DNA from 2 places in the Hyphomonas sp. KY3 genome. Region 1 is predicted to be linked to the other one. Evidence: predicted binding sites of a transcription regulator. Region 1 holds the regulator's gene; the other holds the start of a gene.

The links. Region 1 encodes HrcA, which represses chaperone genes, less so after heat shock. Its sites were predicted from a motif close to GTTAGCANTCNNCNNNGNNGANTGCTAAC; they were not measured.
Region 2: the regulator HrcA is predicted to act here: its motif matches at 2,640-2,668, upstream of groES (co-chaperone GroES).

Annotation. Positions count from the first base shown of each region.
Region 1 covers NZ_CP022271.1:328,681-332,893, forward strand. Annotated here, with positions in the region: gene CFA77_RS01770 (SMP-30/gluconolactonase/LRE family protein) at 1-617, shown strand, start outside; gene CFA77_RS01775 (nucleotide exchange factor GrpE) at 618-1,232, opposite strand; gene hrcA (heat-inducible transcriptional repressor HrcA) at 1,229-2,320, opposite strand; gene CFA77_RS01785 (formate--tetrahydrofolate ligase) at 2,386-4,056, opposite strand; gene rph (ribonuclease PH) at 4,146-4,213, shown strand, end outside.
Region 2 covers NZ_CP022271.1:2,257,541-2,261,753, reverse strand. Annotated here, with positions in the region: gene CFA77_RS11070 (acyl-CoA synthetase) at 1-420, opposite strand, end outside; gene groL (chaperonin GroEL) at 574-2,223, opposite strand; gene groES (co-chaperone GroES) at 2,278-2,568, opposite strand; gene CFA77_RS11055 (GGDEF domain-containing protein) at 2,973-3,725, shown strand; gene CFA77_RS11050 (DUF3137 domain-containing protein) at 3,773-4,213, shown strand, end outside.

The DNA.
Region 1 (4,213 bases):
ATCTTGCAGCCGACGGCAGTGTCACGACGCGCTACTGGACAGCGAAACTGGACGCGCCCAAGGGCATGGCCGTGCTGGACGGGACTCTGTATGCCGCCGACATTGATAGCGTGGTGATGTTCAACGTCGAAGACGGCGAGCGACTGGACTCAGTCCGCATTGAGGGCGCCAAATTTCTCAATGATGCGACCGACTGGAACGGCGCGATCTATGTGTCGGATTCCGGTGATGCGGCGATCTACCGGATATCAGACGGTACGGCTGAGCTTTGGCTGCAGGATGAGCAGCTGGCGGGCGTGAATGGCCTGTTGGGCGATGGCGACCGGATGCTGGTCTCTACCATGACAACCGGCAGCTTGTTCAGCGTGACCGCAGAGGGCGAATTGACCGAGATTGCCGCCGGCATGGAAAATGCCGACGGGATCGGGCTCGTGCCGGGCGGCGGCTATCTCGTCTCGTCCTGGCCCGGCCAGATCCACTATGTCGGCGAGGATGGCGCGGTCGCCACCCTGTTTAATGAACCGGTCTCTCAGAATGACCTGACGGTGATCGGCGATACGGTCATCGTGCCGAACTGGCGGCAGAACACCGTTACGATGTGGAAGGTGGGGCGTTGATCAGTTCGCCGCGCCTGCGCTGACGGCGACCATGGCGGCGCGCAAGGTGCGCTCGCCGATCTTCCAGCCGGGCTGGAAGCAGGAGGCGATGGTGCCGTTTGGCTGGTCGGACGGGATGTTGGCGACGGCCTGATGCAGGTTCGGGTCGAATGTGTCGCCGGGCAGGGCGGCAATCACCGTAACGCCATGACGGGCGAGGGCTGTGTGCAGCTCCTTCTCCGTCATCTCGATGCCTTCGAACAGGTTCCGGCCAGCTTCTGACAGGGCGGCGCGATCTTCATCGGTCAGGGCGGCGAGGGCGCGGGAGAGGTTATCCGAAACGCTGAGCAGGTCGCCGGCAAATTTCTCGATGGCGTAGACGCGCGCGTCGGACACCTGACGCTCGGCGCGCTTGCGCGTATTGTCGAGGTCGGCCAGCGTTCGCAGCAATTGCTCGCGCAGCTCTTCTTTCTCGATCTCAAGTCGCTGCACAGGATCCACGTCCGCTTGCGCTTCGGGTGCGTCTTCCTGCTTGGGCGCAGACTTCAGGATATCGTCCGCAGCCGCTTTGAGGTCAGCCTTGGAAGTATTGGAATCAATTTCAGCGGTTTCGCCGGGTTTGGTTTCGTCGCTCATCCTTGCGTATCCTTTTTGCGGCGTGTGGAGAGGAGTTCCCCGACCACTTTCGCCGTATAATCGACCATAGGTATGACGCGGGCATAGTTCAGCCGGGTGGGGCCGATCACGCCCAGTGCGCCAATAACCTGTTTTCCGCCTCCCATATAGGGAGCCACAATCACACTTGAACCCGATAGCGGGAAAAGCTGGTTCTCCGCACCAATGAACAGCCGCACACCGTCCGCTTCTCGGGTTGTGTCGAGGATATCGAGCAAGCTTTGCTGGCGTTCAAGCTCGTTGAACAGCTGGCGTACCCGGTCGAGATCTTCTGCGGCCTGTGCGTCTTCGAGCAAATTGGCACGGCCTCTCACGATCAGGGAGCGTCCCCGTCCGGGTGCATCACCGCTCCATTGCGCCAGTCCCTGTTCCACCAGCGAGGATGCGGCCTGATCCAACGCGGCGCGATGCGAGCGCAATTCCTGACGGATATCGCTGGCAACTTCCGTCAGGGTGCGACCGCGCACGCGCGTTGAGAGATAATTACCCGCCTCGATCAGTGTCGTTGCCGGCAGCCCTTCGGGCACTTCAACGATACGGTTCTCGACATCGCCATCCTCTGTGACGATAACGCAGAGCGCTTCGCGTCCGCCGAGCGGTACGAATTCGGCATGCCTGACCACCGCGTCGCGGGTTGGGGACGTGACCAGGCCTGCACCGCCGGTCAGGCCGGACAGGATATTCGAGGCTTCGCCCATGACCGCTTCGATATTGGTGCCCGCCGACTTGAGGCGGTCATCAATCTCCATACGGTCGGCGCGGCTGGGCTCTCCGATTTCGAGAAAGCCGTCGACGAACAGGCGCAGGCCGGTATGGGTCGGCGCGCGTCCGGCAGAGATGTGGGGCGATTCCAGCAGGCCGAGTTCAGTCAGATCCGCCATCACATTGCGGATGGAGGCAGGAGAGAGGGCTATCCCGCTTTTCGACAAGGTGCGGGAGCCGACAGGCTCGCCTGTGGTCAGATAGCCTTCGACAATCTCACGGAAAATGTCGCGTGAACGCTGGTCAAGGCGCTGCAACAGGGATTGCGTGTCGAGTGGCTGGATCATCCCTTATTGATTAGGCGTGTGCCGCGCTGCGTTCAACAGGTTTCATCCCGCCTGCTGAGCACCAATCAGGAAAGGCCTTCGATTTGACCCAGGGTGTTGAGGTGCATGTTTTCCGCAGCAGGCTGGCGGGGAAGACCCGGCATGGTGACAATGTCACCACAGATTCCCACGACGAACTCCGCGCCCGCAGACAGGCGCACGTCACGAAGCTTGAGAACATGGTCTTCGGGCGCGCCAATCAGTTTGGCATCGCTTGAAAAACTGTAGGGCGTCTTTGCCATACAGACAGGGAAATGGCCGAAGCCTGCCTTTTCCCAACGTTCCAGCTGGTTGCGTACCGAAGGGGTCGTCTCGACATGGCTGGCACGATAGATGCGCCGGGCCACGGTTTCGATCTTGTCAAAGAGAGGCATTTCCGGCGGATAGAGCGGTTCGAAATCTGCCGGTGCGTTTCGCGCAAGATTGGCAACTGTGTGCGCAAGGTGTTCGGCGCCATGCCCCCCTTCAGCCCAGTGCGTGCAGACGGAGACAGGTACGTCCTGTTGGGCACAGTAGGCTTCAATTGCGGCGATTTCACCGGATGTGTCCGAGGTAAACCGGTTGATTGCCACGACGACCGGGACGTTGAACTGTTTCATGTTCTCGATATGACGGCCAAGATTGGCAAGGCCCTTTTCGAGCGAGTCGTAACTGACGGTGCCGGCGTCTTCCTTGGCGATGCCGCCATGCATCTTCAGCGCGCGAACGGTCGCGACGAGCACCGCAGCGCTGGGCGCGAGGCCAGCCTGGCGGCATTTGATATTGAAGAACTTCTCAGCGCCGAGATCTGCTCCGAAGCCAGCTTCTGTTACGACGAAATCTGCCATCTTGAGTGCGGCCTGCGTGGCGATCACAGAGCTGCAGCCATGCGCAATATTGGCAAACGGGCCGCCATGAATGAGTGCTGGGTTGCCCTCCAGGGTCTGGACCAGATTGGGCAGCATGGCGTCCTTCAGAAGGACCATCATGGCACCGACCGCATTCATGTCTTTCGCCGTGACAGGCACGCGCCCCCGGCGATAGCCGATCACCATGCGCTCCAGCCGGGCTTGCAAGTCGTGGGCATCCTTTGCCAGGCAGAGGATTGCCATGATTTCGGATGCGACAGTGATGTCGAAGCCGGTTTCCATCGGTGTGCCATTCGGGCTGCCGCCGAGGCCCGTTACGACACTGCGCAGATTGCGGTCATTCATGTCCATGACGCGGCGCCATGTGATCCGTGTGGGATCGATGCCGCTGTCCCCGCCCCAATGGACGTGATTGTCGATCATGGCCGCCAGCAAATTGTGGGCGGAGGTGATCGCGTGGAAGTCACCCGTGAAGTGGAGGTTGATGTCCTCCATCGGCACCACTTGCGCCTGGCCGCCGCCTGTGGCTCCGCCCTTCATCCCGAAACAGGGGCCGAGCGAAGGTTCACGGAGGCAGAGCAAGGTGCGCTCGCCGATCCGGTTCATTGCGTCTGTCAGTCCGACACTGGTTGTGGTCTTGCCTTCGCCAGCAGGTGTCGGGTTGATCGCGGTGACCAGGATCAGCTTGCCATTGGGCTTTGATTTTATCGCCGTCAGGTGACCGGTTGCGATCTTCGCCTTGTCATGGCCATAGGGTATAATGTTTTCTGGATCGATCTCGAGCGCTTCGGCCAATTCGTGAATAGGGCGCTTCTTGGCGCTTCTGGCGATCTCGATATCTGTCGGCATGATTCCCCCGGCGGTTATGAACCTCTCTCCCGGTGTAGACAGGCGCGTCAAAACCCGCAATCAGGCAGGGCAGCAATGAGGAATTCAAAATGAGCACGCTTATTCGTCCATCCGGACGCGCTTTTGACCAGCTTCGCGACGTGACGCTGGAGACCAA
Region 2 (4,213 bases), 1.6 Mb from region 1:
CACGTCTCCGCCGCCAATCTGGACCCAGGCCTTCACCTTGGGCAAGCGACCGCGGACCAGTTCAACCTGATCAGTAAATTGTGCATCAAAGAACACAACCGCAGCGTCCGAGTTATCAAAAATGTAGAAGAGTTCGTCGGCGAGATAGCGATAGTTGACGTTCACATGCGTGAAACGACCTTTGAAACAAGCGGCGAGCGCTTCAGTATATTCAGGCTGGTTACGTAGATAGAAGCCAGCTTTGTCGCCTGTTTCGATCCCCATCTCGCGTAAATTCCGCGCAAGCCGGTTTGATCGAGCCGTGAAGTCTGGCCAGTATGTCCGCCGTGTCCCGTGGGCCAGAGCCAGGTCTTCCGGACCAAGCATCTCGCCCACAGCATCAAGCATGTCACCGAAATTCATATCCGAAGCAGATGCCACTTTGTTTCTCTCCCGTTTGTGTTTTTGGCAACTCTAAGCGGTTGCCGCAGCGGTAGAGAAGCTGGAATCGAGTGCGTCGGAAGGATCATTTCGCCCAAAAAAAGAGGCAGCACCGAAGTGCTGCCTCTGACAATTTGGCTTTGAGGGCCGGGCTTAGAAGCCCATGCCACCCATTCCGCCCATGCCGCCACCCATGTCAGGCATGCCGCCGCCGGCACCTTCCTTCTTTGGGGCTTCAGCGATGGACGCTTCCGTCGTGATCAACAGGCCAGCAACCGATGCAGCGTTCTGCAGAGCAGAGCGCACAACTTTCACCGGGTCGATCACGCCCATGGCGACGAGGTCACCATATTCTTCGGTCTGGGCGTTGAAGCCGAAGCCCTTGCCCTTGCCGCGACGGATCTGGTCGACAACGACCGAGCCTTCGACGCCGGCGTTTTCAGCGATCTGGCGAACCGGAGCTTCCAGAGCCTTGCGCACGATGTCGATACCGGCCTGCTCGTCAGCATTCAGGCCTTTGACGTCGATATTGCTTGCAGCAGCGAGAAGCGCCGTACCACCACCAGGGACGATACCTTCTTCAACAGCGGCACGCGTGGCGTTCAGGGCGTCATCGACGCGATCCTTGCGCTCTTTCACTTCCACTTCAGTGGCACCGCCAACCTTGATGACAGCTACGCCGCCAGCCAGTTTCGCGAGACGCTCCTGCAGCTTCTCCTTGTCGTAGTCGGAAGACGTGTCTTCGATCTGCTTGCGGATCTGCGACACGCGAGCTTCGAGGTCTTTCTTGGCGCCAGCGCCGTCCACGATGGTCGTGTCATCTTTTGTGATGGCGACTTTCTTCGCGGTGCCGAGCATGTCCATGGAGACGTTCTCGAGCTTGATGCCGAGATCTTCGGAAATGACCTGGCCGCCGGTAAGGACAGCGATGTCCTGCAACATGGCTTTGCGGCGGTCGCCGAAACCTGGAGCTTTCACAGCAGCGATCTTCAGGCCGCCGCGCAGCTTGTTGACCACGAGGGTGGCCAGTGCTTCACCGTCGACATCTTCAGCGATGATCAGGAGCGGCTTCTGGCTCTGAACAACGTTTTCGAGGATCGGCAGCATTGGCTGCAGGGAAGACAGCTTGCTCTCGTGCAGCAGAATGAACGGATCTTCGAGTTCCGCGATCATCTTGTCCGGATTGGTGATGAAGTAAGGCGACAGGTAGCCACGATCGAACTGCATGCCTTCGACAACATCGAGTTCGGTTTCGAGCGACTTGGCTTCTTCAACCGTGATGACGCCTTCATTGCCGACTTTCGCCATGGCTTCGGCGATCATTGCGCCAACTTCGGTGTCGCCGTTTGCGGAGATCGTGCCGACCTGGGCAATCTCTTCGTTCGACTTCACCTTCTTGGAATGATGAGCGAGGTCTTTAACGACTTCGGCGGATGCCTTGTCGATGCCGCGCTTCAGGTCCATTGGGTTCATGCCGGCAGCAACGCGCTTCAGGCCCTCGCGAACGATGGCTTGGGCGAGAACCGTTGCGGTCGTGGTGCCGTCACCGGCAACGTCGTTGGCCTTGGAAGCCACTTCGCGCAGCATTTGTGCGCCCATGTTTTCCAGCTTGTCTTCAAGCTCGATCTCTTTTGCGACGGTGACGCCGTCCTTCGTGGTGCGCGGAGCGCCGAAGGATTTCTCGATGACGACGTTACGGCCTTTTGGACCGAGCGTGACTTTAACGGCGTTGGCAAGCGTATCGACGCCTTTCAGCATCCGTTCGCGGGCCTCTGCGCCGAAAACTACGTGTTTGGCTGACATTGTGGATTACCTCTGTTGAGAATTCTGTCTGGTGGAAAGCGAAAGTGTGGGGGCTTAGCCCTCCAGGACACCCATGATGTCGCTCTCTTTCATGATGAGCAGTTCTTCGCCATCGACGGTCACTTCCGTGCCGGACCATTTACCGAAGAGCACGCGATCACCAGCTTTGACGTCGAGCGCGACACGCTCGTTGTCGTCACCAATCGCACCAGCGCCGACGGCGACGATTTCGCCTTCCTGCGGCTTTTCCTTTGCGGTGTCGGGAATGATGATCCCGCCCTTGGTTTTCTCTTCTTCCTTGACGCGGCGCACGACGACACGGTCGTGCAGGGGACGAAGTTTCATTGGATTTAGCCCTCTTGTCTCTTTGACGAGTTCAATTGAAAACGGTCGTCAGCAAGCAAATGTCAGGGGGCTTTAGCACTCACCCGGCACGACTGCTAACGATGCTGCGGAGTTAAGAGCTGCGAACCACAGCGTCAACCGCGCCATTGCGAAATTTTTTGTAATTTCAGAACGCGAGAAAGGCTGTTGGACGGCTCGGGAACGACGGCTTCGGAGCGCTAACAATAAAAATTCAGCCAGTCCCATGCCTGATTGGGTGAGCATTGGCGCAACGTCAAGGCGTAGCGACCGGCTTGTCTGCTTGTTTCCAAAAGATGAATGGTCAGGCGTTAAAATTCCTCAATCGATTGACGGTAAAATATACTTCCTATGTCACAACCGCTACAGCAACCGGGAGTCGGGACGTGCAGGGTAAATTCGAAGATGTGGTCGAATCGCTGACCTTTTTCGCTTTTGTGGCGATTACGGCGCTTTGCCTATGCTTCACCTTTTCCGTCATTGTCTATTCAATGGGGTTCCCGTCTGATCCCCAGAATTTCATTGTCGCGAACCTTTTCATTGCGTCCTGTGTGGCCGTTCCGACGGCCGCAATTGCTGCCCAACACGAGTACAGAATGAGAATTTACCAGCGCACGCTGGAAGATATGGCCTCTACTGACGCACTGACGGGACTGCTAAACCGCAAGTTCTTCAAACAATTTGCCTGTGAAGAACTCGCGCGCATGAGCCGGACGGAGATGACATCGGCGGTGGCGTTGTTCGACATCGACTATTTCAAGGCGGTAAACGACCAGCATGGTCATGCAGCGGGCGACCGTGTGCTGCGAGAAATCGCGGCGGTCGCATATTCTGAACTTCGCGGTCCATTCGACCGACTTGGGCGCTGGGGCGGTGAAGAGTTTGTTGTCCTGCTCAGCAATGTCGATATGGAGAAGGCGCTCAGCGTCTGTGACCGTCTTCGTTCTTCCATTGAAGACCATGTCGTCATCGTGGACGGACAACCCGTGAGTGTCACTGCGAGTTTCGGCCTGGCCATGTTACCGCCCAACTCGGATTTCGACGACATGCTCGAACAGGCGGACGGCGCGCTTTACGAGTCCAAGGCCAAGGGGCGCAATTGCGTCACGGCCGTCAAGGAACTTACGCTCGCGGCTTGATCCCAAATTGTCGGGTCCCTAAGCCTGATACCTGAGGGGGACTCAGTATGTCAGACATTAGTCCAAACAGGTTGAACGACGCTTTGACGCGCGCGCCATCCCTCGCGGCGTTATCGGGTCGTCGTACAGAGTTTGCTCAGGCGGAGCGTGTTTGGTCGAATGTACTTGAGCCCGAACTGTCCCGGCGGGAAGAGAGTCGGAAAGCCACAATACGTGCAGCGATAACGCGTTCAATTATCGGTGCTGGCATCCCGGTCTTCATTATTATTTTGTTGATGATCTCTACGCTCGTAAGTGTTGATATCATCTCACCCGGACTCATATTTCTGGTCATGGTGTCAGGCGCAATTGTGTCGGCGACCGCTTGGGTCAAGGTTTTTACAATGAAGTCGCAGACCAAGCAGTTGATCCTTTCAGCTGCCTGTGAACCGTTTGGCTTCACCTATGACACATTGCATCCAGACCTGTCCGGTATTGTCGATTTGAAG